One region of the Streptomyces sp. NPDC002640 genome, then DNA from elsewhere that is predicted to be linked to it. Evidence: riboswitches for the same ligand, from Rfam matches in the RefSeq annotation. Region 1 holds a riboswitch; the other holds the start of a gene.
The links. A riboswitch is a leader RNA that binds a small molecule or an ion and turns the genes downstream of it on or off. The one in region 1 is predicted to bind glycine.
Positions count from the first base shown of each region.

Region 2: linked by a shared signal. The riboswitch ahead of gcvP (aminomethyl-transferring glycine dehydrogenase) and the one ahead of gcvT (glycine cleavage system aminomethyltransferase GcvT) in region 1 are both predicted to bind glycine.

Region 1 covers NZ_JBSFVZ010000004.1:240,387-255,981, reverse strand. The annotation lists gene ACWD3O_RS07775 (acetaldehyde dehydrogenase (acetylating)) at 1-524, shown strand, start outside; gene dmpG (4-hydroxy-2-oxovalerate aldolase) at 521-1,546, shown strand; gene ACWD3O_RS07765 (hypothetical protein) at 1,618-2,853, opposite strand; gene ACWD3O_RS07760 (histidine phosphatase family protein) at 3,004-3,720, opposite strand; gene ACWD3O_RS07755 (L-serine ammonia-lyase) at 3,859-5,226, opposite strand; gene glyA (serine hydroxymethyltransferase) at 5,404-6,675, opposite strand; gene gcvH (glycine cleavage system protein GcvH) at 6,681-7,058, opposite strand; gene gcvT (glycine cleavage system aminomethyltransferase GcvT) at 7,135-8,268, opposite strand; glycine riboswitch at 8,311-8,418, opposite strand; glycine riboswitch at 8,419-8,527, opposite strand; gene ACWD3O_RS07735 (AAA family ATPase) at 8,822-9,508, shown strand; gene ACWD3O_RS07730 (enhanced serine sensitivity protein SseB) at 9,589-10,362, shown strand; gene ACWD3O_RS07725 (enhanced serine sensitivity protein SseB C-terminal domain-containing protein) at 10,518-11,294, shown strand; gene ACWD3O_RS07720 (ABC transporter substrate-binding protein) at 11,523-13,190, shown strand; gene ACWD3O_RS07715 (ABC transporter permease) at 13,299-14,303, shown strand; gene ACWD3O_RS07710 (ABC transporter permease) at 14,312-15,262, shown strand; gene ACWD3O_RS07705 (ABC transporter ATP-binding protein) at 15,269-15,595, shown strand, end outside.
Region 2 covers NZ_JBSFVZ010000008.1:266,717-282,311, forward strand. The annotation lists gene ACWD3O_RS13930 (CPBP family intramembrane glutamic endopeptidase) at 1-736, opposite strand, end outside; gene ACWD3O_RS13935 (glutamate--cysteine ligase) at 892-2,400, opposite strand; gene ACWD3O_RS13940 (hypothetical protein) at 2,989-3,582, shown strand; gene ACWD3O_RS13945 (DUF5999 family protein) at 3,889-4,077, shown strand; gene gcvP (aminomethyl-transferring glycine dehydrogenase) at 4,220-7,105, opposite strand; glycine riboswitch at 7,293-7,388, opposite strand; gene ACWD3O_RS13955 (PRC-barrel domain-containing protein) at 7,516-7,887, shown strand; gene ACWD3O_RS13960 (DNA polymerase IV) at 7,909-9,591, opposite strand; gene ACWD3O_RS13965 (MerR family transcriptional regulator) at 9,641-10,285, opposite strand; gene ACWD3O_RS13970 (bifunctional nuclease family protein) at 10,504-10,977, opposite strand; gene ftsR (transcriptional regulator FtsR) at 11,045-11,818, opposite strand; gene ACWD3O_RS13980 (FHA domain-containing protein) at 11,858-12,742, opposite strand; gene ACWD3O_RS13985 (DUF881 domain-containing protein) at 12,825-13,700, opposite strand; gene ACWD3O_RS13990 (small basic family protein) at 13,705-14,037, opposite strand; gene ACWD3O_RS13995 (DUF881 domain-containing protein) at 14,034-14,975, opposite strand; gene ACWD3O_RS14000 (sugar phosphate nucleotidyltransferase) at 15,072-15,595, opposite strand, start outside.

The sequences.
Region 1 (15,595 bases):
TGGCCTACGCGGAGATCGTCGCCTCCATCGCCTCCCGGTCGGCCGGCCCCGGCACCCGGGCCAACATCGACGAGTTCACCGAGACGACCTCCGAGGCCGTCGTGCGGGTCGGCGGCGCGCGCCGCGGCAAGGCGATCATCATCCTCAACCCGGCCGAGCCGCCGCTGATGATGCGCGACACGGTGTTCGCCCTGGTCACCCTGGACGACGGCGAGGACACCGCGGACCTGGAGCGGCGGATCACGGAGTCCGTCGAGAAGATGGTCGCCGACGTCGCCGCCTACGTCCCCGGCTACCGGATGGTCCAGGACGTCCAGATCACCGCGATCCCCGCCGACCAGCCCGTGGAGACGCTCCTCGCCGACGGCGACACCGCCCGGCCCACCCACCAGGTGTCCGTCTTCCTCAAGGTCGAAGGCGCGGGCATGTACCTGCCGGAGTACGCCGGGAACCTCGACATCATGACCTCGGCCGCCGTGCGGATGGCCGAGCGGATCGCCGCCGCGAAGGAGACCGCGAAGTGAGCACCGAGATCTTCGTCCAGGACGTCACCCTCCGGGACGGCATGCACGCCGTCCGGCACCGGATCACCCCCGAGGACGTCAAGCGCATCGTGCTGGCGCTCGACGAGGCCGGCGTGGACGCCATCGAGGTAGCGCACGGCGACGGCCTGGCCGGCGGATCGCTCAACTACGGCCCCGGCTCGAACACCGACTGGGAGTGGATCGAGGCCGCCGCCTCGGTCCTGAAGAACGCCCGCCTCACCACCCTGCTCCTCCCGGGCGTCGGCACCATCGACGAACTGAAGCACGCCTACGACCTCGGCGTGCGCTCGGTCCGCGTGGCCACCCACTGCACCGAGGCCGACATCTCCGCGCAGCACATCGCCGCCGCCCGCGAACTGGGCATGGACGTCTCCGGCTTCCTGATGCTCTCCCACATGGCCGCGCCGGAGCAGCTGGCCCGGCAGGCCGGGCTGATGGAGTCGTACGGCGCCCACTGCGTCTACGTCACCGACTCCGGCGGCCGGCTGACCATGAACGACGTCGCCGCCCGGGTCCGCGCCTACCGCGACGTCCTCGACGCGGAGACCGAGATCGGCATCCACGCCCACGAGAACCTCTCGCTGTCCGTCGCCAACTCGGTGGTGGCGGTGGAGAACGGCGTCCGCCGCGTCGACGCCTCCCTCGCCGGCCACGGCGCGGGCGCGGGCAACTGCCCCCTCGAGGCGTTCGTCGCGGTCGCCGACCTGTCCGGCTACGCGCACGGCTGCGACCTGTTCAAGCTCCAGGACGCCGCGGACGACATCGTCCGCCCGCTGCAGGACCGTCCCGTCCGGGTCGACCGGGAGACCCTCACGCTCGGGTACGCGGGCGTCTACTCCAGCTTCCTGCGCCACGCCGAGGTCGCCGCCGCCCGCCACGGCGTCGACGTCCGCGACATCCTGATGGAGTGCGGCCGCAGGGGGCTGGTCGGCGGCCAGGAGGACATGATCATCGACATCGCCCTCACCCTCGCGGCGGCCCGCCGGGCGCCCGCGGCGTAACCGGACCCGCGGGCGGCCGTGCGGCCCGGCGGCCCGGCAGCCCGGCAGCCCGGCGGCCGGGCGGCGGACGGTCAGGAGCCGCCGCTCCGCAGCCGCACCACGACCGGCGCGGAGAAGGGCCCGCCGGACCGGTCGACCCGCACGTGTCCGGCGGCCAGCCACTCGCCGGTGCCGGGGACCCGCTGCGTCCCCTCGACCCGCAGCGACTGCTTCGACGTCCCGCCCGCCCCGGTGGACGCCGGCAGGCGGGGAAGGCCGATGCGCACGCACCGGCCGTCGCCGGTCAGGTACCGGTGGCCGTCGACCAGCAGCCCTCCGTCGACGCGCGCCACCGGGGCGCGGTCGCAGCGGCCGGGCGGGGGCTCCTGCCCGACCCACCGGGAGTCGTCCCACCGCAGGCGGATGTCCTCGCTCCGCGGCTCGTTCTCCAGTTCGCCGTGGTTGAACGTGTGGCTTCCCCGGGCGATGACCTCGCCGCCGTCGAGCGCCAGCACCCGGTCGAGGCTCGCGCCCGGCTCGGCCGGGAGCGGTTCGTCGAAGCGGTACCGGGGGGTCTCCACCGGCTTCCACGACGTGCCGTCCCAGTGCGCCGAGGCGGGCTGCGCGTACGGCAGACCGGCCACGTACTCGGTCCCCGGCCCCGTGGTGCGGTGGCCGACCGCCCAGACGTCGTCCGGCCCGGCCACCGCCAGGTCGGCGGCGGGGTGCGGCAGCCGGGTCGGGGTCCAGCGCCCGCCGTCCCAGTGCACGGCGGTGTGCGGGCCGGCCAGCACCCAGGCGTCGTCCGGACCCGCCACCTCGATGTCGGGGCCCGCCGCCGGGAGCAGGTGGAGCGCGGCGTCGGCGTCCCGGGGCGGACCGGGCAGGGCGGACCAGCGCGCGCCGTCCCAGCGCGCCCAGGACGGGTTGCCCGCGCTGCCCGCGGCGGGCACCAGCCACACTTCCTCGGTGCCGGCCGCCTCGAGCCGCGGCGGGTACCGGACGTCACCCAGGGCCTCGGGCAGCGGCTCGCGGGTCCAGCGGGCACCGTCGTGGTGGAGCAGGACGACGGCCTCGCCGTCGTCCTCGGTGCCCACCGCCCAGACGTCGTCCCCGGCCAGGGCGGCGACATCGGTCAGACGCCCCCGGAAGTCCGCGACGTGCAGGAACTCCCACGACGGCGCGGCGGCCGCAGCGGCGTCGGCACCCGACGCGGCGGGCCGGTCCGGCGGCGCGTCCGGCCCGCATCCCGCGGCGCCGAGCACGGTGGCCAGGACCGCCGCGGCCACCGTCGTCCGTCGCTGTGCCGTTCCCCTGGCTCCGTGCATGCCCGCGTTCCCTCCCGTGCCGCCCGTCGGGGGCGGCCCCGGCGGGAGCGTACCGCCGCCGTCGGCGCGGCCCGCACCGGCCCGGGGGTCACCCGCCGCCCGGCGGGGTCGGACGGGCGGGGTCAGCTCGGCGGCGTCGGATCGGCGGCGTCAGACGGGCGGTGCCAGATGGGCGGTGTCGCCCCAGAGCACCGGACGCAGCCGGTGCCCGTCGCCGCGCCAGTGCGACACCGAGGCGTTGGGCACCGGCGGCAGGTGCTCGGGCGGGTCCGCGCCGACGCCGGCGAGGACGTGGCGCAGGGCGGCGAGGACGCCGTCGTGGGCGACGAACAGGACCCGCCGGCCGGGTGCCGCCCGGCTCAGGTCGGAGACCAGCTGCCCGACCCGGACGGCGACGTCGGTGAAGGCCTCGCCGCCGGGCGGCCGGTAGTACCAGTCGCCCAGCAGTTCGCGCCGCGCCGCCTCCTCCGGGGCGCGGGCGCGCAGCGCGGGCGGCGGGTGCAGCTCGAAGACCCCCATCTCCCGGTCCCGCAGCCGCTCGTCGACCACGGTCTCCAGGGGTGGCACGCCGAGGGCGGCGGCGTGGGCGGCCATCAGCTCCCAGGTCTGCCGGGCGCGCAGGTAGGGGGAGCAGACGACCAGGTCGGGCCCGCCTTCGGACCACCCGGCCAGCACCCTCCCCAGTGCCGTCGCCTGCTCGACGCCCGCCGCGGAGAGCGGGACGTCCCGGTCGCGGCCCGGGACCGGCCGGGTGGAGCCGGACTCCGCCGCCGCGGCGAAGGCGAGGTTGGCCGTGCTCTGCCCGTGCCGCACGGCCCACAGTTCGGCCAGGGCACAGGGCGGCACGAGGCCGGCGGGCGGACGCATGGCGCGCTCCTCACGGTGGGAGACCGTCGCAGCCAGCCTAGGCCGGGGCGGGCCCGTCCGGGGGGTGGAAACGGCGGCGCGGGCGGACGCCGGTCGGGGCGTCCGCCCGCGCGGGGCACGGCCGGTCGGTACGGCCGGTCAGCACTCGATGATGTTCACCGCGAGCCCGCCCCGCGCCGTCTCCTTGTACTTGACCGACATGTCCGCGCCGGTCTCCTTCATGGTCTTGATGACCTTGTCCAGGGAGACCTTGTGCGAGCCGTCGCCCCGCAGCGCCATCTTCGCGGCGGTCACGGCCTTCACCGCGGCCATGCCGTTGCGCTCGATGCAGGGGATCTGCACCAGGCCGCCCACCGGGTCGCAGGTGAGGCCCAGGTTGTGCTCCATGCCGATCTCGGCGGCGTTCTCGACCTGCTCGGGCGAGCCGCCCATGACCTCGGCGAGGGCGCCGGCCGCCATCGAGCAGGCCGAGCCGACCTCGCCCTGGCAGCCGACCTCGGCGCCGGAGATGGAGGCGTTCTCCTTGAAGAGCATGCCGATCGCGCCCGCGGCGAGGAGGAAGCGGACCACGCCGTCCTCGTCCGCGCCCGGAACGAAGTTCAGGTAGTAGTGCAGGACCGCCGGGATGATGCCCGCGGCGCCGTTGGTGGGGGCGGTGACGACCCGGCCGCCGGCCGCGTTCTCCTCGTTGACCGCCATGGCGTAGAGGGTGATCCACTCCATGGAGTGGGCCAGCGGGTCGCCGGCCGCGCGGAGCTGGCGGGCGGTGACGGCGGCGCGGCGGCGGACCTTCAGGCCACCGGGGAGGATGCCCTCGCGGGACATGCCGCGGTCGACGCACTCGCGCATCACCCGCCAGATGTCGAGCAGACCGGCGCGGATCTCCTCCTCGGTGCGCCAGGCCTTCTCGTTCTCCAGCATCAGGGAGGAGACGGACAGGCCGGTCTCCTTGGTGAGGCGCAGCAGCTCGTCGCCGGTGCGGAAGGGGTGCTTCAGCACCGTGTCGTCCAGCTTGACGCGGTCCGCGCCGACGGCCTCCTCGTCGACCACGAAACCGCCGCCGACCGAGTAGTACGTCTTGTGCAGGAGCTCCTCGCCGGACGGGCCGTACGCGGCGACGGTCATGCCGTTGGCGTGGTACGGCAGGGTCTCGCGGCGGTGCAGGACCAGGTCGGCGTCGAAGTCGAAGGGGATCTCGTGGTCGCCCAGCAGGCGCAGGAGACCGGTCTCCTTGATCTTCTCCACGCGCTCGTCGGCCGACTCCACGTCGACCGTGCGCGGCGAGTCGCCCTCCAGGCCGAGCAGGACGGCCTTGGGCGTGCCGTGGCCGTGGCCGGTGGCGCCGAGGGAGCCGTAGAGCTCGCAGCGGACGGAGGCGGTGGCCTCCAGCAGGTCCTCGTTGCGCAGGCGGGCGGCGAACATGCGCGCGGCGCGCATCGGGCCCACCGTGTGGGAGCTGGACGGGCCGATGCCTATCGAGAACAGGTCGAAGACCGAGACGGCCACGTCGACTCCTCGTTGAATCGTTGGCGGTGCGGGGGTGGGGGGAAGGCGCGAGGGGCGTCACGCCCACCGGACGGTGGCGGGCGGGACGCCCCCGGCACATACGGGAATCGTACGTAAAGCCCCAGGCGGTACGAAATTCATACGCGCCGTGCGGGGCTGCTCACGCCGTCGCGAAGGTCACAGCGACGGGTAGAGCGGGTGCTTCGCGGCCAGGGCCTCCACCCGGCCCCGCAGCGCGGCGGCCGTGTCGGCCGGGAACGGCGACGGGGCCTTGAGGGCCTCCGCGATGACGTCCGCGACCTCGGTGAAGTCCTCCGCGCCGAAGCCGCGGGTGGCCAGCGCCGGCGTGCCGATGCGCAGGCCGGAGGTCACCATCGGCGGGCGCGGGTCGTTCGGGACCGCGTTCCGGTTGACGGTGATGCCGATCTCGTGGAGCCGGTCCTCGGCCTGCTGCCCGTCCAGCTCCGAGTCGCGCAGGTCGACGAGGACCAGGTGGACGTCCGTGCCCCCGGAGAGGACCGAGACGCCGGCGGCGGTGACGTCGTCCCGGACCAGGCGCTCGGCCAGGAGGCGGGAGCCCTCCAGGGTCCGCCGCTGGCGGTCCTTGAACTCCTCCGACGCCGCGACCTTGAAGGCCACCGCCTTGCCCGCGATCACGTGCTCCAGCGGGCCGCCCTGCTGACCCGGGAAGACCGCGGAGTTGATCTTCTTGGCCAGCTCGGCCGTGGAGAGGATCACACCGCCGCGGGGGCCGCCCAGCGTCTTGTGGGTGGTGGTGGTCACGACGTGGGCGTGCGGCACCGGGCTCGGGTGGAGGCCCGCGGCCACCAGGCCGGCGAAGTGCGACATGTCGACCATCAGGTACGCGCCGACCTCGTCCGCGATCCGGCGGAACGCGGCGAAGTCCAGCTGCCGCGGGTAGGCGGACCAGCCGGCGATGATCAGCTTCGGCCGCGCCTCCTTGGCCAGGCGCTCGACGTCGGCCATGTCGACCTGGCCGTCCTCGCCGACGTGGTACGGGACCACCTCGTAGAGACGACCGGAGAAGTTGATCTTCATGCCGTGGGTCAGGTGCCCGCCGTGGGCCAGGTTCAGGCCCATGATGGTGTCGCCCGGCTTGAGCAGGGCGTGCATCACCGCGGCGTTGGCCTGGGCGCCCGAGTGGGGCTGCACGTTGGCGTGCTCGGCGCCGAAGAGCTCCTTGAGGCGGTCGATCGCGATCTGCTCGATCACGTCGACGTGCTCGCAGCCGCCGTAGTAGCGGCGGCCCGGGTAGCCCTCGGCGTACTTGTTGGTCAGGACCGAGCCCTGGGCCTCCATGACGGCGACCGGAGCGAAGTTCTCCGACGCGATCATCTCGAGGGTGGACTGCTGGCGGGCCAGCTCGGCGTCGATCGCCGCGGCGACCTCGGGGTCGAGCTGGTGCAGGGGCGTGTTGAGCGTCGACATCAGGCTCAGTTCCCGGCGAACTCGGTGTACTCGTCCGCGGTGAGCAGGTCGCCCGGCTCCTCGGAGACGCGGACCTTGAACAGCCAGCCGCCCTCGAAGGGCTCGGAGTTCACCAGGGACGGGTCGTTGACGACGTCCTCGTTGATCTCGGTGACCTCGCCGGAGACCGGGGAGTACAGGTCGGAGACCGACTTGGTGGACTCCAGCTCGCCGCAGGTCTCGCCCTCGGAGACGGTCTCGCCGACCTCGGGGAGCTGGGCGTAGACGACGTCACCGAGGGCGTCGGCCGCGAACTTGGTGATGCCGATGGTGGCGACGCCGTCCTCGACGGGCGACAGCCACTCGTGCTCCTTGCTGTAACGCAGGTCCGTGGGGTTGCTCATGGCTGAGATTCTCCTGTACGCGGGGAGTTTCCGAAGGGTCCGGAAGAACCGGGAAAAGGAAGGGTGCGGCGGAAGGCTACTTCTGGCGCCTGTAGAACGGCAGCGCGACGACCTCGTACGGCTCGTGGGTGCCCCGGATGTCCACGCCCACGCCGGCCGTGCCGGGCTCGGCGTACGCGGCGTCGACGTAGGCCATCGCGATCGGCTTCCCCAGCGTCGGGGAGGGCGCGCCGGAGGTGACCTCGCCGACCACCTCGCCGTCCGCCACCACCTGGTAGCCGGCGCGCGGGACCCGGCGGCCCTCGGCGACCAGGCCGACCAGCTTGCGCGGCGGGTTCGTCGCGGCGCGCTCGGCGGCCTCGGCGAGGGCGGCGCGGCCGACGAAGTCGCCCTCCTTCTCGAACTTCACGACCCGGCCCAGGCCGGCGTCGAAGGGCGTGAGGGAGGTGGAGAGCTCGTGGCCGTACAGCGGCATGCCGGCCTCCAGGCGCAGCGTGTCGCGGCAGGACAGGCCGCACGGGATCAGGCCCTCGGGCGCGCCCGCCTCGGTCAGCGCCCGCCACACCCGCTCGGCGTGGACCGGGGCGGTGAACAGCTCGAAGCCGTCCTCGCCGGTGTAGCCGGTGCGGGCGATCAGCGCCGGGACGCCGGCCACGGTGCCGGGCAGGCCCGCGTAGTACTTCAGGCCGTCCAGGTCGGCGTCGGTGAGGGAGGCCAGGATGCCCGGGGAGGCGGGGCCCTGCACGGCGATCAGCGCGTAGGCGTCCCGGTCGTCGCGGACCTCGGCGTCGAAGCCCGCGGCGCGCTCGGTGAGGGCGTCGAGGACGACCTGGGCGTTGGAGGCGTTGGCGACGACCATGTAGTGCGGGAAACCGGCCTCGGAGTCACCCAGGCGGTAGACGATCAGGTCGTCGAGGATGCCGCCGTCCTCCCGGCAGATCATCGTGTAGCGGGCGCGGCCGGTGCCGACCGTGGCGATGTTGCCGACCAGCGCGTGGTTCAGCAGCGCGGTGGCCTGCGGGCCGGTGACCGTGATCTCGCCCATGTGGGAGAGGTCGAAGAGGCCGGCCCGGGTGCGCACGGCGTTGTGCTCGTCACGCTCGGAGCCGTACCGCAGCGGCATGTCCCAGCCGGCGAAGTCGGTCATGGTCGCGCCCAGCGAGCGGTGCAGGGCGTCGAGCGCGGTGTGACGGAGGTCGGAACTGCTCATGGGCAAACTCCCGGTACGGGCGAAGGCATGACGACGGAGTGTTCCTCCCCATCTGTCATCGGAACCTGAGAGGTTCGCCATGACCGCCGGCCGGGGTCAGGGCTTGCACCGTGGGTGGGCCCGCCGGGGCGGACCGCTTTTCAGATGTGCCTCGCCCGCGCGGTGACTGGGCCTGAGAGATTCAAGGGAGGGACTTGCTCCTTCGGCGCCCGGGACAGGACATGGTGTCCGTCACCCGGGACTCTCCCGCGCGGATTCAAGCGGCCGGTATGCAGTTGGCGCGCTCATCATCGCACGGCCTCCCCGGGCCTGGCGGACCCCCCGTGTGTTGCGGGACTGTGGCGGGAACCGGGCGGAAATGAGACGACCGGCGCATTGCCTTCTCTTTACACTCGGGGGGGATGCTCCAGGTCCCGAACCCATGGGGGAGGACGACCACGTGAAGAGGACGATCGCCGGCGCCGGCCATGCCGTGCCCGTGACCGGCCCCGGGGCGCGCCACCGGGCGCGTTCCTGGGCGGGGACACGGGCGGGGACACGGGCGCAGGGGGCGGTGCGCGCCCAGGGCGCGGACCGGACGGCGCGGTGCGCGGCCGCGGGGACCGTGGCGGACGGGGTGTGCGACCTGCGGGGCGGCAGCGGCGTGGGCGGCGCCGCGGTCGGCGCGCGGCTGGTCTTCGGGCCGCGCGACGTGGTGGTGGTCACCGGGCTGCCGGGCAGCGGCAAGTCCACGATGATGCGGCGGACCGTCGGACCGGACGCGGTCCGGATCGACTCCCAGGACACCCGGGACCGGTGGGACGCGCGGATGCCCCAGGCCATGCCGTACGCGGTGTACCGGCCGCTGGTGCGGCTCGACCACTACGCCGGGCTGCGGCGCGCCCTGCGCGGGACGGCGCCGGTGGTGGTGCACGACTGCGGCACCCAGCGGTGGGTCCGCTCCTGGCTGGGCCGGGCCGCCCGGCGGCGGGGCGGGACGCTGCGGCTCGTGCTGCTCGACGTCACCCCCGCCGAGGCCCTGCAGGGGCAGCGGGCCCGCGGCCGCGGCGTGTCCCGGTACGCCTTCGCGCGGCACCGCAAGGCGGTCGGGCAGCTCCTCGCCGACGTCGTCGCCCGGGGCCGGCTGCCGCGGGACTGCGGTTCGGCCGTGCTGCTGGACCGCACGGCGGCGCGCGTCCTCGACGGGATCGGGTTCGCCCCGCACGGCGCGCGAGGCGTCCGGCGGCCGGGCGTCCCGTAGTCTGACGTGCCGCGGACGGCCGCGGACGGCGGCGGACCAGCGGACAGACAGCGGCAGCGCGGGAACTCCAGGCGGTAACCATGAACTTCGCGACGGACGACCAGACCCTCAGGGGCGGATGGCCCGGCAACGAGCTGGAGGAGGTGCTGGCGGCCTCGGCCGCCGCCCCGGGCTCGGAGTCGGCCGGCGGCCGGGTCCTGGAGGTGCTGACCCGCAGCCATGTGTGGATCCCGCTCCCGGCCGGCGGCGACCGCGACAGCCGGACCCTCGACCTGCCCACCGTGGAGCTGGGCGGGCAGATCTTCGTCCCGGTCTTCAGCTCCCAGGAGCAGCTCCGGCGCGTGGCCGGCCCCCACATGTCGTTCTCCGTCGCGCCGGTCGTGGAGTTCGCGCGCGGGCTGCCGCCCGAGGTGGGCGTCGTGGTGAACCCGGACGGCGCGGTGGGGCTTCCGCTGACCCCGGCCGCCGTCGCCGAACTCTGCCGTGCCGCGGGACCCGAGGGCGCGGGCCGCGGCGGACGGGTGCGGCTCTGGGAGCCGGACTGGCGGGAGGACCCGGTGGACTTCCTGCGCGCCGCCTCCGAGGAGTTCGCCGCCGTCGGGGTGGTCGCCACCGCGCGCCGCTGCCTGGCCGCCGTCGAGACGGCGGAGCCGGCGATGTTCGTCGGCGTCGAGCTCGCCACCTGGGACGCCCCGTCCGGCGACGCCCGCGCCCTGCCGCTGGAGGCGCTCGGCCGCGCCCTGGGCCGCCACCCGGTGCGGTGGCCGGTGAACCTGGTCCTCCTGGACGCCGTCCCGGACCCGGTCTGCGACTACCTGCGCGCCAAGGTGCCGCCGTTCTACGGCGCGGTCTGATCCCCCGCCGCGCCCGCGGGAACCGGCCGGGAGGTTTCCGCTCGCTCCAGGTGGTGTCTGCCGCGCCGCTTAAGCTGGTTTCATAATCCCGGTCGAACACTCGCTGTCGGACGTCGATGGGGCGGAACCAATGTCTTCGCGAAGGGCTGGTTGAGGTGAGCGCGTCGGGCACGGCCGCCGCCGGGCACGTGGAGCAGATGCTGCGCCAGGTCACGCCCGGGCGTTATGACGCCTACGAGGCGCTGCTGCGCGCGCTCGCGACCCCGTCCGCCGGTCAGGTGTGGATGCTGCTCTGGCACGGCCTGGCCGGCGCCCCCGACGCGCAGTACGGGAGCATGGAGGTCGACGGGTACGCCTACGCGCCCTGCGTGACGTCCGCCCAGGAGCTGTCCGCGAGCGGCTGGAGCCGCGGGTACGAGGTGACCGACGCCATCGAGGTGGCCCGTGCCCTCTACCCGGGCCACCACGGCCTCTGGCTCAACCCGCACGCCCCCGGCGGCGGCGTCGGCGTCCCCTGGCTGGACCTGCGCCGCATCGCCACCGGCCTGGACCGCCAGCCCGCCGGGCCGCTGCGGCTGTCCGAACCCGCCATCGAGGTCCCGCAGCTCTACGCCCTGCTGGCCCAGAACGCCCACCGCACCCCGGCGGTGCGCGCGCTGCGCCGCGCCTGGGTGCAGCCGGCGCTCGGCACGCCCTACCTGGCCATCGGGCTCGACGTGTACGAGGCGTCGCCCGCGGCGGTGGAGTCGGTGCGGTCGATGATGGGCCAGTCCGTCGGCGTGGTGCCGGACGGACTGGCGGTCTCCACGGTCGCCATGGCCGATGACCACGACCCCGTCGTCCTCTGGATGCGGGCCAACGCCCGCCCCTTCTACGACCGCGACGCCCACGGCCCGGCGCGCGGCGGATACGGCTACCCGGCCGTCAACTGAACCTCCGCCGCAGGACGTTCGCCCAGTTCGGGCGGAGGTTACGGCTGTTTCCCCCGTGTTTCGCAAGGGAGTTGGGGACGCGTCCGGCGAGGCGATATGCCGGGTTCGTCAGCTGTTCAGATCTCAGCTAGGTATCACCACTATGCGGACTGTTCTCCCCGCGTAGCGGGCTGAGTAATGTTCGGCCGGTCAGTACGCACCCACCAGTGAACCCCGGAGTGGCCCCGTATGCGCATAGTCAAATCCCGCGTCGCTCGGGCGATAACGGCCGTCTTGGCGGTCGGAATGATCGCGTCGGCGTGCACGAGCGAGCGCGACAAGGAAGGCTCCGGCGACGGCGCCAAGGACACCTTCGTCTTCGGCGCCCCGGGCGACCCGAGCTCGCTCGACCCGGCGCTCGCGAGCGACGGCGAGACGTTCCGCGTCACCCGTCAGGCCTTCGAGGCCCTGCTGGAGCACGAGTCCGGCGGCAGCAAGCTGGTGGGCGGCCTGGCCGAGACCTGGGAGTCCAACGACGAGGGCACCGTCTGGACCTTCAACCTCCGCAAGGGCGTGAAGTTCCACGACGGCGAGGCGTTCAACGCCGCGGCGGTGTGCGCCAACTACGACCACTGGTTCAACTGGACCGGCACCTACCAGTCCAGCGCGGTGTCCTACTACTGGCAGACCGTCATGGGCGGCTTCGCCAAGAACGAGGACAAGGAGGCCCCCGAGGCCAACTACAAGTCCTGCACCGCGAAGGACGAGAACACCGCCGTCATCGAGGTGAAGAAGCCCTCCGCCAACCTCCCCGGCGGCTTCTCGCTCAACGCGCTGGCGATCCACTCGCCCAAGGCGATCGCGGAGTACAAGAACCAGGCGGCGACCGCCAAGGGCGACGCCATCACGTACCCCGAGTACAGCCAGAAGGCCGGCACGGTCGCCGGCACCGGCCCGTACAAGATCAAGGGCTGGAACAAGGGCAACAAGGAAGTCACCCTCGAGCGTTTCGACGACTACTGGGGCGACAAGGCCAAGGTCAAGAACATCGTCATCCGCACGATCGACACCGAGGAGGGCCGCCGCCAGGCGCTCCAGGCCGGTGACATCGACGGTTACGACCTGGTCGCGCCGGCGGACGTGAAGACCCTCGAGAACGAGGGCTTCGTGGTCCCGACCCGTGGCGTCTTCAACCTCTTCTACGTGGGCATGTCCCAGGGCGCCGAGCCGGCGCTGAAGAAGAAGGAGGTCCGCCAGGCGATCGCGCACGCCGTCGACCGCGAGAACCTGGTCGCCACCCAGCTGCCCGAGGGCGGCAAGGTCGCCACGCAGTTCATGCCGGACACCATCGCCGGCTACTCGGACCAGGTGAAGCAGTACCCCTTCGACACCGCCAAGGCGAAGGACCTGCTGAAGGAGGCCGGCGAGGAGAAGCTCAAGATCGAGTTCTGCTACCCGACCGAGGTCACCCGCCCGTACATGCCTGCCCCGCAGGACCTGTTCGAGCTGATGAAGGCCGACCTCGAGAAGGCCGGCATCACCGTCACCCCGAAGCCGATGAAGTGGGCCCCGGACTACCTGGACGCCACCGAGGCCGGTTCCTGCGCCCTGCACATGCTCGGCTGGACCGGTGACTTCAACGACGGCTTCAACTTCATCGGCACCTGGTTCGCCGAGTACGACAAGCAGTGGGGCTTCAAGGACAAGGAGCTCTTCGAGGCCGTCAACGCGGGCTCCACGCTGACCGGCGACGAGCGCACCGAGGCCTACAAGAAGGCCAACGAGGCGATCATGGAGTACCTGCCGGGTCTGCCGGTCTCCTCCTCGCCCCCGGCCATCGCGTTCGGCAAGAACGTCAACCCGCCGAAGGTCTCGCCGCTGACGCAGGAGAACTTCGCCGAGGTCTCCTTCAAGTAAGCCGCGGTACCCAGGCACCGCAACCCCGCTCCGCCCGGCCGCCGCACCCAAGGCGGCCGGGCGGACGCGTCCATCAGGCAACACGTACGTCAGAAAGGGGCATGCGCGGTGCTGCGTCTCGTCGCACGAAGACTGCTCCAGCTCATACCCACGCTGCTGGGCCTGTCGGTCCTGCTCTTCGTCTGGCTCAACCGGCTTCCGGGCGGCCCCGCTTCAGCGATCCTGGGCGAACGGGCGACCGAGGCCGAGATCACGAGAATCAACCGGCTGCTCGGCCTCGACCAGCCGCTCTACGTCCAGTACTGGCGCTTCCTCAAGCGCATCGCGGAACTGGACCTGGGCACCTCGGTGCAGACCGGACAGCCGGTCTGGGACGAGTTCACCCTCCGCTTCCCGGCCACCGTCGAACTCTCCCTCATGGCGATGCTGTTCGCCGTCGTCGTCGGCGTCCCGCTGGGCTACCTCGCCGCGAAGCGGCGCGGCGGATGGCTGGACGTGACCGCGGTCTCCGGCTCGCTGGTCGGCATCTGCATCCCGGTCTTCTTCCTCGCCCTGCTCCTCAAGCAGGTCTTCGCCGTCCACCTGGGCTGGTTCCCCAGCTACGGCCGCCTCTCCACCGGACTGAACGCCACCGAGGTGACCGGCTTCGCCACCCTCGACGGCATCCTCACCGGCGAGTTCGACGCCACCTGGGACGCCCTCGTGCACCTGGTGCTGCCCGCGCTGGCCCTCGCCTCCATCCCGCTCGCCGTGATCGTGCGCATGACGCGGGCCAGCGTCCTCGAGGTGCTCGGCGAGGACTACGTCCGCACCGCCGAGTCCAAGGGCCTGCACCCCCGCGTCGTGCGCGGCCGCCACGTGCTGCGCAACGCGATGCTGCCGGTCGTCACCGCGGTCGGCCTGCTCACCGGTTCCCTGCTCTCGGGCGCCGTGCTCACCGAGTCGGTCTTCTCCTTCGGCGGCATCGGCTCCTTCATCCGCACCGCCATCGACGACCGTGACTACCCGGTCCTGGTCGGCTTCATCATGTTCATCGCGATGACGTACGTCCTGATCAACCTCCTGGTCGACCTCGCGTACAGCCTCATCGATCCGAGAGTGCGGGTGCACTGACCGTGAGTATGACCAAAACCGAGAAGATCCAGCGGCTCGCGGAACTCACCGCCCGGGACGAGGGCACCAGCGGCGCCAGCCTCTGGAAGGAGGCGATGCGCCGGCTGCGGGGCAGCAAGATGGCGCTCATCGGCGGCGCGATCATCCTGCTCTTCCTGATCGTCGCCGTGATCGGCCCGTGGATCGCCCCCTACTCGCCCACCGCGCAGACCTGGCGCAACGAGGTCTTCTCCAACCAGGGGAAGTTCGTGAACCCGCGCGCCGAGAACTGGTTCGGTCTCGACCACCTCGGCCGCGACCTGTTCTCCCGCTTCCTGGTCGGCGCACGGCAGACCCTGCTGGTCGGCGTGGTCTCCACGCTGATCGGTCTGATCGTCGGCGCGGTCATCGGCGGCCTCTCCGGTGCCGCCGCCACCCTCGGCGGTGACACCGGCCGCCGGGTCGACTCGGTGATCATGCGCTTCATCGACATGATGCTGGCGCTGCCCTCGCTGCTGCTCGCCGTCTCCGTCGCCGCCGTGATGGGCCAGTCCCTCACCACGGTGATGATCGCCGTCGGTGTCGTCCAGGTGCCGATCTTCGCCCGCCTGCTGCGCGGCGCCATGCTCGCCCAGGGCGGCGCGGACTACGTGCTGGCGGCCCGCGCCCTCGGCATCCGCAAGCGGCGCATCGTGCTCACGCAGATCGTGCCGAACTCGCTGAGCCCTGTCATCGTGCAGACGACCCTCACCCTGGCCACCGCGATCATCGAGGCGGCCGCCCTGTCCTACCTGGGTCTCGGCAACCCCGACCCGGCGGTCCCCGAGTGGGGCGTGATGCTCTCCCAGGCGCAGCGGTTCTTCGACAACGCGCCGCTGATGGCCGTCTTCCCGGCGGTCGGCATCATCATCACCGCCCTCGGCTTCACCCTGCTCGGTGAGGCCATGCGGGAAGCCCTCGACCCGAAGCTGCGAGGCTGAACCACCATGCCACTTCTCTCCGTCGACGAACTGACGGTCACCTTCACCGGAGCCCACGGCCGCAGGGCCAACCGCGCGGTCGACGGTGTCTCCTTCCAGGTCGACCAGGGCCAGGTCGTGGGCCTGGTGGGCGAGTCGGGCTGCGGCAAGTCGGTCACCTCGCTCGCCCTGATGGGGCTGCTGCCCCGCAAGGGCGTCGAGCTGGGCGGCCGCGCCGACCTCGCCGGTGCCGCCGGCGGGCCGCAGAACCTGCTCACCCTGAGCCGCGGCAAGCTGCGCGACCTGCGCGGCCGGCGGATGGCGATGATCTTCCAGGACCCGCTGTCCTCGCTG
Region 2 (15,595 bases), on a different contig from region 1:
CGTACCCGACGAACGCCCCGACGTCGAGCAGCGTGTGGGCCGCCACCAGCGGCCCCACCCGCCCCCACCGCCGGTACAGCAGCACGAAGACGACGCCCATCACCAGGTTGCCGACGAACCCGCCGATGCCCTGGTAGAGGTGGTAACTGCCGCGCAGCACCGAGCTGGCGGCCAGCGCGGCGACCGGGCTCCAGCCCAGTCCGCCCAGCCGGTGCAGCAGGTACCCGAGCACGATGACCTCCTCGACCACCGCGTTCTGCGCGGCGGACAGGAGCAGCACCGGGAACTTCCACCACACGTCCGGCAACGCCTCGGGAACGACGGTGAGGTTGAACCCGAGGCCGCGCGCCGCGAGGTAGAACGCGATCCCGGCACTGCCGATCACCGCGGCGACGGCGGCGCCTCGCCCGAGGTCCGACCACGGCCGGGTGCGGTCGAAGCCGAGCGTCCGCAGGCTCCCGCCCTCGCGCGTCAGGAAGTGCGCGACCAGCAGCACGGGGACCAGCGCGGAGGCGATCCCGAACAGCTGCCAGGCGAGGTCCAGCCAGGGCCGGCCGGGCGCGGCGGAGGCGTTGAGCGTGGCCGCCTGGTCCTTCAGTCCTCCGGGCCTGGTCAGCGACCCGACGAAACTGATCACCGCCGCCACCGCGCTGGCCCCGAGGGACAGGCCCAGCACCAGCAGCGTCTCGTCCCGCAGCGTCCGCCGCGTCACGATCTCGGACCCCGACCCCGTCACTCACGCCTCCGTCAGCCGCACCACCGGCCCCACAGCTTGCCAGAACCGGACGGCACGACGTCCACCCCGGTCCGCGCGGCACGACGGGCCGGCGGCGCGGCGGCGACGGAACCGCAGCGCGGGAAGGACGGCGCCGACGGGGCCGGCGCGCCGGCCTACCGGGCGTCCGGCAGCCCCGCGGGCCAGGTGTGGACCGGGTCGCCCTGCCACTGCAGCTCCGCGTACCGCCGGGTGGTCGCGGCCAGCGCCTCCTGCCGGGACAGCCCCCGCTCGAGCCCCGTGTGGAAGGCCGCGGCCTGCCAGGAGGCCCCGTTCACCCGCCGTCGGCAGCGCTCCTCGATCACTCCGAGGTACAGCTCCCGGTCGGCCGGCTCGATCCCCCAGGCCTCCAGGCCCGCGTGGGCCAGCGGCAGCAGTTCGTCGAGCACCAGCGTGACCGCCTCCACCTGCTGCGTGCCGCCGAGCCGCCCGCGCCGGGGCCACTCCAGCCGCGCGTCGATCCCGTAGCGGCAGGCCGCCTCGAAGTTGGCCGCCGCCGCCTCGAACGGCAGCCGCGTCCACACCGGCCGCGCCTCCTCGGCCAGCGCCCGCACCAGGCCGTAGTAGAAGGCCGCGTTGGCCACCACGTCGATCACCGTGGGCCCGGCCGGCAGCACCCGGTTCTCGACCCGCAGGTGCGCCGCCCCGTCGGCCACGTCGTACACCGGCCGGTTCCAGCGGTAGACCGTGCCGTTGTGCAGGACCATCTCGGCCAGCTTGGGCGTGCCCCCGGCGTCGAGCACCTCCATCGGGTCCTCGTCGTCCATGATCGGCAGCAGCGCCGGGAAGTAGGTGAGGTTCTCCTCGAACAGGTCGACCACCGAGGACACCCACTGCTCGCCGAACCAGGTCCGCGGCCGCACGCCCTGCGCCTGGAGCTCCGGCGGCCGGGTGTCGGTCGACTGCTGGAACAGCGGCGGCCGCGACTCCCGCCACAGCTCCTTCCCGAAGAGGAACGGCGAGTTGGCGCCGATCGCGATCTGCGCCGCCGAGACCGCCTGCGCCGCGTTCCACACGTCCGGGAACCGCTCCGGCGTCACCTGCAGGTGCAGCTGCACCGAGGTGCAGGCGGCTTCCGGGGTGATCGACCGCGCGGTGGTGGTGAGCCGTTCGACCCCGTCGATCTCCAGCGTGAAGTCCTCGCCCCGCGCCGAGACGATCTGGTCGTTCAGCAGGGTGTAACGGTCGACGTCGGAAATGTTCGCGGAGATCAGGTCGTCCCGCTCGAGCGTCGGCAGGATGCCGATCATCACGATGCCGGCGTCGACCTCCCCGGCCTTTCGGTGGGCATATGACAATGACGTCCGCAGCTCCTCGGCGAGCTGATCGAATACCCGCCCGCCGAGCCGGTGCGGTTCGATGTTGACCTCGAGGTTGAACATCGCGAGTTCGGTCTGGAAATCACGGCTCGCGATCCGCTCGAGCACTTCCGCATTCATCATTCGCGGCATGCCGTCGGACCCTGCGAGATTCAGCTCGACCTCCAGTCCCATGAGATTCTTCGGGCGGTCGAACTGCCTCTCCTTCAGCAACCTCTCGAGACCCGCCAGGCACCGCTGGAGCTTGTCCCGGTAGCGCTGGCGATCGGACAGGTCGAACGACCCTGCCTCGAGCTTCTCACCCATCGCTGCGTCCTCCTCGGATGGGTCGGCCGCCTCTGCGGCCGGTGTCCGTGTGTCTGTCGCCCGGGTCCCTCGTCCGGTCCGCAACTGATGATGCCCGCCCTGGACGATCGATAACGTCCCCATGAGGACCGGCCGACCGTTAGGCTGACCTCCAGCGCCATTCGGCACATTCGTTCGGCATGACCCGCAAGGCGGTTCACCGGGCTTCGGAGCCCCGGCATTACGGCGGTGAAAACCGGCCGACCCCGCCGCGGACGTCCCCCGAGGTCACTCCCGGGAAGCCCTCGCAGAACCGGGATGGAACACCGCGAAATTTCGGCGCGAACAAAACTTGCCGTTCACATGGAAAACAGCTAGCCGAAACACCGCGTGAACACGCCTCGTATAAACTGCGCAAACGAGGCGGAGAAGCGCGTGCGCCCACGACCGTGTGTCCCGTCACCCCGGTGACGAATCGGGCCGGACCCGGCCCGAGTGGTCCGACCGGTCCGGCGCGGCTCTCCGACCCCCCTCGAGCTGGCAGCAGACAGCGCCCGTCCCACCACCGCCCGCGCGCCACCGTGCCTGTCGAAAGAGAGGCGACCCACCATGCCGCTGCACGTCCCTCCGGCACCTCCCGCCGCCCTGCGCACCGTTCTGGCGGCCCTCGGCACCCCTGCCGCGATCCGTGATCCGCGCACGCCCTCCCTGCGCACCGCCCAGGGACCGCTCAACCCCGAACTCCCCCTGCCGGTCCACGTGCTGGACCGGATCACGGCGGAAGGGGTGCCCGTCGTCCGGCTGGCCGGCTGGCGTTTCCTCATCCGTTCCGGCGACCACGCGGTGGCCGCCGCCGACACCCTGCAGACCTCGGACGGCTGGGCCTTCTCGCACTTCTTCGAAGGCCCGTACGTCACGTCGACCGAGCACGCCCTGCGCCAGGCCGAGGAGGCTCCGCATCCCTACCAGCCGCGGCTGCTCTCCGTCCCCGGCCTGTACATGCTGACCCTCTGGCTGCACGCCGACGTCACGGCGGACGCCGCCGCCGGTGTGCCGGAGGCGCTGGACCTGCTGATCCCGCTGGCGCCGGCACCGCCGGGCATCGCCAGTCACCGCCCGCACCGGGTCGCGGAACTGCTGCCGCTGCTCACCCGCAGAAGCGGCCCGGCGGGCCCGCCGCCCGCACTGCGCCCGGCGGCCTGACCGGCGCCGTCGTCCCACCGCCCCTACCTGTCCCACCCCCGCCCCCGCGGCTCGCCGCCGCGGGGGCGCGGCACGTCCTGGTCCGAACGGGCCAGGACCGAACCACCCGGAAAGATCTGCCGAGTTGTCCCGAACCGCCCGCCCGGGTGACGCGTCCTGAACCGTTGAGGGGGCGTACCGCGAAAACCCTGCGGAGCGGCTCCCGCGAGCGCGAGACTTGTCCGCACGAGGTCACCACGGGGGGCTGCGATGTACAGCCGTGACACGAAAGCCGAAGCGACGACCACAGAACGAGAGAACCCGACCATGTGCCAGCACCAGCCGCCGTGCCCGACAGCCGACTCCCCCGACCGGGAATCCGCCCGCCTCGTGGCGCACCACCCCGAGCAGGGCTGGAGCCTCCTGTGCAACGGGGTCGTGCTGTTCGAGGACACCGGGGAGATCCTCCCCGACGGCCGCGTCATCGCTCCGCACAGGTTCGCCACCGCGGTCTGAGGCGACGTCCCGGCGCGGGGCCTTGCGGCACGCGGCCGCCCGGCGCCGGGAAAGCCGGAGGGCCGGCGACGGCGCGAGGGCGCTGTCACCGGCCCCGTCCCCCGCGCGACGCGTGTCGCGCGGGGCGGCCGACGCTCGTCGGTCAGTCCTCGTAGGCGTCCAGCGGCGGGCAGGAGCAGACCAGGTTCCGGTCGCCGAAGGCCTGGTCGATGCGGCGCACCGGCGGCCAGTACTTGTCCGGCATCGACACGCCGCCGGGGAAGACCGCGGTCTCCCGGTCGTAGGCGTGCGTCCACTCGCCGGCCAGCGTGCCCGCGGTGTGCGGGGCGTTGCGCAGCGGGTTGTCGTCGGCCGGCCAGGCGCCGGAGCCGACCTTCTCGATCTCCGCGCGGATGGCGATCATCGCCTCGACGAACCGGTCCAGCTCCGCCAGGTCCTCGGACTCGGTCGGCTCGATCATCAGCGTGCCGGCGACCGGGAAGGACATGGTCGGGGCGTGGAAGCCGTAGTCGATGAGGCGCTTCGCCACGTCGTCGACGCTCACGCCCGTCGCCTTGGTCAGCGGGCGCAGGTCGATGATGCACTCGTGCGCGACCAGACCGCCCGGGCCGGTGTACAGCACCGGGTAGTACGGCTCCAGCCGCTTGGCGACGTAGTTGGCCGCCAGGACGGCGACCTGGGTGGCGCGCCTGAGGCCCTCGCCGCCCATCAGCCGGACGTACGCCCAGGAGATCGGCAGGATCCCCGCCGAGCCGAACGGCGCCGCGGAGATCGGACCGACGCCGGTCTCCGGACCGGCGGCCGGCTGCAGCGGGTGGTTCGGCAGGTACGGGGCGAGGTGGGAACGCACGGCCACCGGGCCGACGCCCGGACCGCCGCCGCCGTGCGGGATGCAGAAGGTCTTGTGCAGGTTGAGGTGGGAGACGTCGCCGCCGAAGTGGCCCGGCTTGGCGAGGCCCACCAGCGCGTTGAGGTTGGCCCCGTCCACGTACACCTGGCCGCCGGCCTCGTGGACCTGCGCGCAGATGTCGGCGACGTGCTCCTCGAAGACACCGTGGGTCGACGGGTAGGTGATCATCAGCACCGCGAGCTCGTCCCGGTGCTTCTCGATCTTCGCCCGCAGGTCCTCGACGTCGATCTCGCCGTTCCCGGCGGTCTTCACGACGACGACCTTCATGCCCGCCATGACGGCGCTGGCCGCGTTGGTGCCGTGCGCGGAGGAGGGGATGAGGCAGACGGTGCGGTCCAGGTCGCCGTTGGCGCGGTGGTAGCCGCGGACCGCGAGCAGACCGGCCAGCTCGCCCTGGGAGCCGGCGTTGGGCTGCAGGGAGACCTTGTCGTAGCCGGTGACCTCGGCGAGGCGGTCCTCGAGCTCGTGGATGAGCGACAGGTAGCCCCCGGCCTGCTCGGCCGGCGCGAACGGGTGCAGCGCGCCGAACTCGGGCCAGGTGACCGGCTCCATCTCGGTGGTCGCGTTGAGCTTCATGGTGCAGGAGCCCAGCGGGATCATGCCGCGGTCGAGCGCGTAGTCCCGGTCGGCGAGGCGGCGCAGGTAGCGCAGCATGGCCGTCTCGGAGCGGTGCTGGTGGAACACCGGGTGGGTGAGGTAGGCGTCGGTGCGCAGCAGGCCGGCGGGCAGGCCGTCCTCGGCCGTGCCGTCCAGCGCCTCGACGTCACCCTCGACACCGAAGGCGGCCCAGACCTTCTCCAGCTGGGGGCGGCCGGTGATCTCGTCGCAGGCGGCGGAGACGTGGTCGGCGTCGACCAGCCGCAGGTTGACGCCCCGCTCACGGGCTGCGGCGACCACCTCGGCGGCCCGGCCCTCGACGCGCGCGGTGACGGTGTCGAACCAGGCCTCGTTGACGATCTCGACCCCGCCGGCCTTCAGGCCCGCGGCGAGGAGGTCGGCGTACCGGTGGACGCGCTCGGCGATGCCCTTGAGCCCGTCGGGGCCGTGGTAGACGGCGTACATGCCGGCCATCACGGCGAGCAGCACCTGCGCGGTGCAGATGTTGCTGGTCGCCTTCTCACGGCGGATGTGCTGCTCGCGGGTCTGCAGCGCCAGGCGGTAGGCCCGGTTGCCGTCGGCGTCCTGCGACACGCCCACCAGGCGGCCGGGCAGGTTGCGGGCGAACTGCTCGCGCACCGCCATGTAGCCGGCGTGCGGACCGCCGAAGCCCATCGGGACGCCGAACCGCTGGGTGGTGCCCACCGCGATGTCCGCGCCGAGCTCGCCGGGCGAGGTCAGCAGGGTCAGGGCGAGCAGGTCGGCGGCGACGGTGACGACCGCGCCGAGCTCGTGCGCCTGGTCGATCACCGGCTTGATGTCCCGCACCGCGCCGGAGGCGCCCGGGTACTGGAGCAGCACGCCGTTGATCTCCCGCCCGGCGACCTCGGCGGGGATGCCCTGCGACAGGTCGGCGACGACGACCTCGACGCCGGTCGGCTCGGCGCGCGTCTCGATGACCGCGACGGTCTGCGGCAGCGCGTCCGCGTCGACCAGGAACAGGCCGTTCTTCTTCTTGCCGACGCGCCGGGAGAGGGCCATCGCCTCGGCGGCCGCGGTGCCCTCGTCCAGCAGGGAGGCGCCGGAGGTCGGCAGGCCGGTCAGGTCGGCGACCATGGTCTGGAAGTTGAGCAGCGCCTCGAGCCGCCCCTGGGAGATCTCCGGCTGGTACGGCGTGTACGCCGTGTACCAGGCCGGGTTCTCCATCACGTTGCGGAGGATCACCGGCGGCGTGAAGGTGCCGTAGTAGCCCAGGCCGATCATCGTGTCGAGGACCTGGTTGCTGTCGGCGAGCTCCCGCAGTTCGGCGAGCACCTCGGCCTCGCTCCGCGCGCCCGGGAGGTCGAGGGCGTCGGCGTTCTTGATGACGTCGGGGACCGCGGCGGCGGTCAGCTCGTCGAGCGAGCCGTAGCCGACCTGGGCGAGCATCTTCGCCCGGGCGCCCTCGTCGGGGCCGATGTGACGCTGCTCGAAGGGGATGCCCTGCTCGAGGGCGGAGAGCGGGGTGCGAGGGGCGTTCATAGGCGGAGGCCTCCTGGTCTTGCGCGACCTTCGGGGGGCACCACGGCGGTGGGGTGCCCGACGGCCTCCCCCTCTGTCATCACGACCTGAGAGCTTCACCGGCCGCCCGAGGACGTCCGGCTTTCACCGTCGGTGAGAGCGGCGCTGCGACCGGGGTCACGGGCACCGCTCTGCTTTCCAGAGTGACCTCGTCCGCGCGGTACAGGGGCCTGAGAGATTCCGGGGAGGAGTTGCTCCTTCGGCGCCTCCGAAGGCTCTCGGAGGACTCTCCCGCGCGGGGTCGGCAGCCACTGACCAGCCTACCAGCGAGGTACCGGGCCGGACCCTCGAGTGGCCGCCGCCCGCAAAGTGCACTTGGGTGGTGCCGACGGCTGCGCTGCGACAGTGAGCTGCGACCAGAAGGAGGGAACGTGCAGACGGACATCGATCCCCGGAACCTCATAGGCCGCAAGGCGTACGACTGCGACGGCAACCGCATCGGCACGGTCGACGAGGTGTACCTCGACGACGCCAGCGGTTCCCCCGAATGGGCCGCCATCCGGACCGGGCTCTTCGGGCGCGACGTCTTCGTCCCGCTGGAGACCAGCGAGCTGGTGGACGGCGCCCTCCGCGTCCCCTACGGCCGGGCCCACATCAAGGACGCCCCCGGTTACGGCGTCGGCCGCCACCTCTCCCCCGAGCAGGAGCTCACCCTCTACCGCCACTACGGCTTCGACGTCGAACCCCCCGCCCCGCTCCCCGACCGGGACTTCGGCCACCTCCCGGACCCGGAGGACGCCTGACCCCCACCCGCACCACGGCGCTCACGCCGCCGGCCGCTCCGGCCCGGTCGCGCCCGGAGCGGGACCGTGCGGACCGGTGCCGTGCGGCTCGGCGCCGGAAGGCTTCGGCGCCGACGACTCGGACGGCCCAGACTCGCGCACCTCACGCCCCCTGCGGTCACGCTCGGTGGGTCCACGCTCCGGCAGGTCGGGCCGGGGCAGTTCGGGCTCCGGCACGTCAGGCTCCGGCACGTCGGGCTCGGGCACGTCGGGCTCGGGCGGCCGCGACGCAGGCGGCCCGGACGCCTCGGGTTCCGCTTCCGGCACCAGCGGCAGCGGATCCGCGGGCTCGAGCTCCGGGTCGTCGACGGCGAAGGTCCGCACCCGCCCGGGCGCCGCCGAGTACGGCGTCTCGAACCGCACCGTGACCCGCCCGAGCCCGCTGCCCTGCACCCACCCGTGCCCGTGCGCCGTGTGCCGCACGTCGTGCCCGGCGGTCCATCTCCGCACCGGGCGTTCGACGGACGGCTCCCGCCCCGGCAGCGACCGGTGCGCCACCTCGGCCCCCTGGGCCACCGCCTCCTCCGCCGCCGGCTCGGCGTGCGCGGCGTCTCGTGCCTCCTGGGCGGCGGCCTGGACCGCCTGCGCGGCCTGAGCCGCCTGGGCGAAGAGGTCCTCCTGCGTGAAGTCGGCGAGCCCGGAGACGCCGACCCCCAGCAGCCGGACCCCGCCCGTCGTGTCGACCCCCTCGAGCAGCCGCGCCGCCGCCTCCTGGACCACCGCCGGGTCGTCGGTGGGACCGCGCAGCGTCTCCGAACGGGTCAGCGTGGAGAAGTCGTACCGCCGCACCTTCAGCTGGATGGTCCGCCCCGAGTGCCCGCCGTCCCGCAGCCGCCGCACACAGCGGTCGGCGAGCCGCTGCACCTCCATCCGGATGCGCAGCCGGTCGTGGATGTCCACGTCGTAGGTGTCCTCCACGGACACCGACTTGGTCTCCCGCTCGGCGACCACCGGCCGCTCGTCGTGCGCCAGCGCCATCGCGTGCAGGGCCTGCCCGTGCGCCTTGCCCACCAGCCGCACCAGTTCGTCGACGCCCGCCTCGGCCAGCTCCCCCACCGTGGTGATCCCGGCGCGGCGCAGATGGTCCCCGGTGGCGGGCCCCACGCCCGGCAGCGTCCGCACCGGCATCGGCGCGAGCAGTTCCCGTTCGGTGCCCGGGGTGATCAGCACCAGGCCGTCCGGCTTGGCCTCCTCCGAGGCGATCTTGGCCAGCATCTTGGACGCGGCCAGCCCCACCGATCCGGTGAGTCCGGTGGCCGCGCGGATGTCCTCGCGCAGCCGCTCACCGGCGTGCCGCGCGGAGGCCGTGTCCCAGGCGACCCCGCCGGCCTCCAGGTCCACGAAGGCCTCGTCGAGACTGAGCGGCTCCACGAGCGGCGACAGGGCACGCAGCAGCGCCATCACGCGGTCGCTGATCGAGCGGTAGAGCGAGAACCGCGGCGCGAGGTAGGCGGCGTTCGGCGCCAGTCTCCGGGCCTGGGCCATGGGCATCGCCGATCGGACCCCGAAGACGCGCGCCTCGTAGGAGGCGGTGGCCACCACTCCGCGCGGACCGAGGCCCCCGACCACCACCGCCTTGCCGCGCAGGCTCGGCTTGGACGCCTGCTCCGCGGAGGCGAAGAAGGCGTCCATGTCGAGGTGGAGAATCGTCGGCGCGGACCTCACACCACCGATGGTGCCGCACGGCACCGACAGTGGGGCCGCCGGTCCGGCCTCAGACCGCCCGGTTGCCGCGCCGCCGGGCCAGTTCGTCCGCCGGGTTGTGCCCGATCAGGGTCTCCCCGGTGTCCACGCGTTCGCCGTGCAACTGGGAGAGCGCCTTCTCGACGTCCCGCCACACCACGCCCACCGCGATGCCGAAGATGCCCTGGCCGCCCTGGAGCAGCGCGTGCACCTCGTCCGGCGAGGAGCACTCGTAGACCGTGGCCCCGTCGCACATCAGGGTCATCCCCTCCAGGTCCCGGAACCCCTGCTCCCGCAGGTGCTGGACCGTGGTGCGGATGTTCTGCAGGGACACCCCGGTGTCGAGGAACCGCTTGACGATCTTCAGGACGACGACGTCCCGGAAGCTGTAGAGACGCTGGGTCCCCGAACCGTAGGCGGGCCGCACGCTGGGCTCGACCAGCCCGGTGCGCGCCCAGTAGTCCAGCTGGCGGTAGGTGATGCCGGCCGCGGCGCAGGCCGTGGGCCCGCGGTAGCCGACCTGCTCGGACGTCGTCTGCGCCCCGCTCAGGCCACCCGCTCCGGCCGCCGAGCGCTGCGGCGCGTAGCCGGCCGCGTTGCCGTGGGGCCGATACGGACCGCTGTCGCCCGGAACACGTCCCGGGGCGCCGGCCGTATCGTCGCCGCTCATTCTCACGCCGACCTCCGTCCTAGACCTGCCATCCAGACGGTAGGCAGTCGTCAGGGGTGCGTCAACGATCGCCACACTCGCCACGCCGAGTGATAATCACCCTGCGAGTGGTTTTCCGTGCCCCGTCCCGGGGAAAGGCTAGCCGAATGCCCTCCGCCCGGGCGGCAGGACGGCGGCATGTGGCCCCGGCAATTGCCGACGCGCCGGGGAACCTGCGGTTCGGATCACTGGTTGCTGGTGCCGAAGTCCTCGGGCGAGATCTGGTCGAGGAACTCGCGGAACTTCTCCACCTCGTCCTCCTGCTCGTCGGGGATCGCGATCCCCGCGTCGTCGAGCACACCGTCGCTTCCGTAGATGGGCGTGCCGGTGCGCAGGGCGAGCGCTATGGCGTCGGACGGGCGGGCGCTGACCTCCACCCCGCTGGCGAAGACCAGCTCGGCGAAGAACACGCCCTCACGCAGGTCGGTGATCCGCACCTCGCTGAGCTCCTGGCCCACCGCCTCCAGCACGTCCTTGAAAAGGTCGTGCGTCAGCGGTCGTGCGGGCACCATGCCCTGCTGGGCGAAGGCGATGGCCGTCGCCTCTCCCGGTCCGATCCAGATGGGAAGGTAGCGATCGCCCCCCACTTCGCGCAGGAGCACGATCGGCTGGTTGGAGGGCATTTCGACCCGGACACCTACGACATCGAGCTCGTTCACACAGCAACCCTAGGCCGTGCCCGCACGGTTTGGGTAGTCGGGCAGGGCATGGGTGGATTCCACCAGGTCAGGACAGGCGCACGCCGAGGGCCGTCTGCACCAGGGCGGAATGCAGGCGGGTCGTCAGCCCCGCCAGCTCCCGGGCCCTGACGCGCGCGTCCTCCCGGGTGTCCGGGTTGGGGTGCTTCCTCAGCGGGGCGACGACCTGGTCCACCAGGCCCGCGTCGCGGTCCGCGGCGGTCTTCATCGCCCGCAGGTGGCGGGGTTCGATGCCGAACGCGGCCATCTCCGCGAGCAGGGACGCCACCGTGACGGCCGCTGCGTCGTAACCGCCCTCGGGCAGCGGCCGGATCAGCCCGTAGGCCTCCCAGGCGGCCAGCTGTTCCTCGTCGGTGCCGGCCGCGGCGAGGAGCTCGTCCCGTCCGATGCGGACAGCCGGGGACTCCTCGTGGTCGGGGTCCTGCTCGAGCGGATCGGGCCGGTACTCCTCCGGCTCACCCGCCGTGAGGGCCCCGTCGAGCGGGTTGCCGCCGTCCTGGTCGCGGTCGGCGCTCTCGAGGACGTCCAGCCGCTCACGGATGACCTTGAGCGGCAGATATCCGTCCCGCTGCATCCGCAGGACCCGGGCCAGCCGCTCGACGTCCTCGGCACTGAACTTCCGGTACCCGGCGGGAGTGCGCCGGGGATCGACCAGTCCCTCGGCCTCCAGGAAGCGGATCTTGGAGATGGTGACTTCGGGAAACTCGTCGCGCAGCAGGCTCAGCACCGTGCCGATGCTCATCAGCCGGCCTGCCGCGGTGGCGGCGCCGGTTCCGGCGCCGCCACTCGGTGGTTCAAGCATGGACCTTCCCTGGAGTTGCCCCCGGACTGGTCCGGAGGGTCAGACGCTCCGCTGGCTCGCGTAGAAGACCAGGCGGTACTTGCCGATCTGCACCTCGTCACCGTTGGCCAGAGCGACCTGGTCGATGCGCTCCCGGTTCACGTAGGTGCCGTTGAGGCTGCCCACGTCCGCCACCGTGAAGGTGCCGTCCGGGCCGCGGCGGAACTCCACGTGGCTGCGGGAGACCGTCACGTCGTCCAGGAAGATGTCGCTCTGCGGATGACGACCCGCCGTCGTCAGGTCGGCGTCCAGCAGGAAACGACTGCCGGAGTTGGGGCCGCGCCGGACCACCAGGAGGGCCGAGCCGGCAGGCAGCGCCTCGACCGCGGCCTGAGCCTCGGGCGACAGGGCCGGGACCTGCGTCTGGCCGGTGGCCTCCGGGTCGTACGACTCGATGCCGGAGATGGAGATCGTCGAGGTCGTCTCGGAGGGGCGCTCCGGGACACCGGCCCGGAGCGGCGCCCCGCAGTGCGAGCAGAAGCGGCTGTTCTCCGCATTGCGGTTGCCGCACCGCGTGCACACCAGGGCCGACATGGACGGATCCTTCTGCTGCGGCTGCCCCGCCGCCGATCCCGACGGGTCCCCGAAACCTATGCGGGCCGCCTGGGCAGGGTCAACGGCCGACGCGCCGTGACCCCCGGAAGTGCCACCCTCCGGACCAGCGACCTGGTCCCGGTAGAGCGGCCGGTTCTCCGCGTCGGAACCCTCGCGATGGCGGGCCGTCTCGCTGCCGCCCTCTCGCGCACTCTTGCCGAACAACTTCGCAAACAACTTCACGGGCGATTCCCCTTGACCGAAACAGACCCGCCCGTGGGGCAGGACGAACCCTGACTGCACCGACCGACCGACCCGGACATCTTCACAACGTCCGTCTCCGCCATACAGTTTCCACCACACACCACTTCTTCGGCGCGCCGACCCCCCGCGACCCGACGTCCCGTCGGAACGGAGCGCCCCGAGCCCCGCCTCACCGGGCCGACGACCGAGCGTAGTCAGGCCGCTTCGCCCCCCGCAAGGCATCCACGACGATCTTCGTATGACGCTCCACGGTGACGGTGGCCTGCTCCTTCTCCAGAGTCTGCACCACGCCTCCCGGGATGTTCAGAGCGGGCTCCAGATCCTGCGGGTTCCCGATGACCTTGAAACGATACGGAGCGGCGATCTTGTTCCCGTCGACCGACACTCCGGCGTCACCGTCCGGCCGCTCCGTCAGATAGGTTCCGGCCACCACCCGGACGCCGTTGAGCTGGATGGCCTCCGCCCCGGCGGCCCGCAGCTCCTGGACCGCGTCCAGCAGCTTGTCGGCTCCGACGCCGTTCTGCGGATCCTCGACCGTCACCGAGATGCCCGGCCCCTCGGCCGCGACCGTGCCGGCCAGCACGCCGAGCTGCCGCTCCTTGGCGAGCGTCTGGCGGCGTGCCTCCTCCGCCTGGTCGGAACTGTTCTCCAGCTCCGACCGCTGGCCCTCGAGGTTCTGCTGCTCCTCCTCGAGCCGGGCCGTCCGGTCGTCGAGCTCGTCCAGGATGCGGACCAGGTCCTCCTGCCGGGCGCCCCGCAGCGCGGTGTCGCCCGAACTGTGCGAGGCGACCTGCACCGCCAGCCCGAACCCGAGTCCGAACAGCAGCAGCGCCACGATGAGCTGGGCCCGGCTCACCCTGGGCGGCCAGAGGCTCTGTACCAGCCGCTGACGCCCTGTCAGGCCTGCCGGAGCCTCCTCCTCCGCCTCGTCCCGCGGAACGGCCGTGGCGGGCCTCTCCTCGGGCAGCTCCTTGCGAAGCCGGTGGCCCGGGCCTTCCGCGCTCCCGCCGGCTCCCGGCCGGCCCTCGTGCCTCTCCTCGTTCATCGCCTCACGCCCTGAAGACGTGCCGGCGGATGGCCGCGGCGTTGGAGAAGATGCGGATGCCCAGGACCACCACGACACCGGTGGACAGCTGCGCGCCGACGCCGAGTTCGTCGCCGAGGAAGACGATCAGCGCGGCCACGACCACGTTGGACAGGAACGAGACGACGAAGACCTTGTCGTCGAAGATGCCGTCGAGCATGGCCCGCAGTCCTCCGAACACGGCGTCCAGAGCCGCCACCACGGCGATGGGGAGGTACGGCTCGACGGCGACGGGGACCTCGGGCCGGACCAGCAGGCCCACCACGACTCCCACGACGAGGCCCAGTACGGCGATCACGATGTGCCCTTCCCGGTGTTCGGCTGTTCAGCCTCTGGCGGTTCCGATGTCTGTGCCGGCTTGGCCGTCCGCAGGGTCACGCTGGGAGCGGCGGGCAGCCGCAGGTCCTCCTCGACCGAGATGGCCGTGCGGATCCCGTAGTTCTCCTGCAGCGCGTACAGGTAGAGGCCGTCGGCGCTGTCCTGGAAGCGGGTGCTGAACGGTTTCCCGTCCCCCACCGCGAGCACCGTGTACGGCGGCGCCAGCGGCTTGTTGTCGACCAGTATCGCGTCGCCGGCCGCCCGGATGGCGGACAGGGCGGTCAGCCGCTGCCCGTTGACGGAGACGGCCTCGGCGCCCGACTCCCACAGACCGTTGACGACCCGCTGGAGGTCCCGGTCGCGGACCCGGCCGGTGTCCGAGAACCCGCTCGAGCCCCGCTGCTCGCCGTCGTCACTGGTGCCGGAGCCCTCGGCGTCGTCGACGACCAGCTTGACGCCCGGACCGTGCACCGGGACGGCGCCGACCAGGATCTGGACGGTCTCCAGCCGCTCACCCCCGCCGCCGTGCTCCCGCAGCGCCTCGCGCTGGCGCTCGCCGACCTCGGCCCGCAGCCGGTCGACGCTCGCCTCCAGTTGGTCCGCCCGCTCGGTCTGGCGCTCGATCCGGTCGATCAGCTCCTCCCGTTCCCGGGCGACCACCGGGGCGTCCTCCCGGGCCTGGGCCGCGCCCAGCGTCACCACCAGCGCGGCCAGGACCAGCCCGGCGGCCAGTCCCAGCTTGGCCTTGAGCGTCTTCGGCATCCCGCCGCCCTCGCCGCGCTTGCGGGCGGTGGCCTCGGCGTAGCCGTCGTCGAGGCTGTGGTCCATGACGTTGGTGAGCAGCGACATGGAGGCATCCGGGCGCGAAGGGCGATCGGGAGTGCTCCGAACGGGGGGCTGCTGCGGCATGCCGCACATCGTCGCATGCCGCGCCCCTGTACCACGAATGGCCCCACCGGCGTGCCGGGCGGCCCCCACGACGGGGGCCGCCCGGCACGCGTGGCGAGGCTCCGGTCAGTGGCCGGCGCCCTCCACGACGGTGCTCCACTCGTCGAGCAGGGCCTGCGCCGAGGCGTCGTCGGGGCCCTCCGCCCACAGGTGGGTGACGGCCTCAGCCGGGTCGGGCAGCACCAGCACCCAGCGGCCGTCGGCCTCGACGACCCGCACGCCGTCGGTGGTGTCGACGAACCGGTCCCCGGCCGCCTCGACCACCCGGCGCATCACCAGACCCTTCACCGCCCACGGCGTCGCCAGGTCCCGCTTGAGCACATGGGCCCGCGGGATCCGCGCGTCGATCTGGCTGAGGGTGAGCTGCGTCCGCGCCACCAGGCCGATCAGGCGCACGAAGGCCGCCGTGCCGTCGAAGACACCGCTGAACTCGGGGACGATGAAACCGCCCCGGCCGTCGCCGCCGAAGATCGTCGTCTCCTCGCGGCCGACGCGGGTCAGGTCGTCGGGCGAGGTGGTGGTCCATTCGACCTGGGTTCCGTGGTACGCCGCGACCTGTTCCGCGATGCGGGTGGTGGTCACCGGCAGCG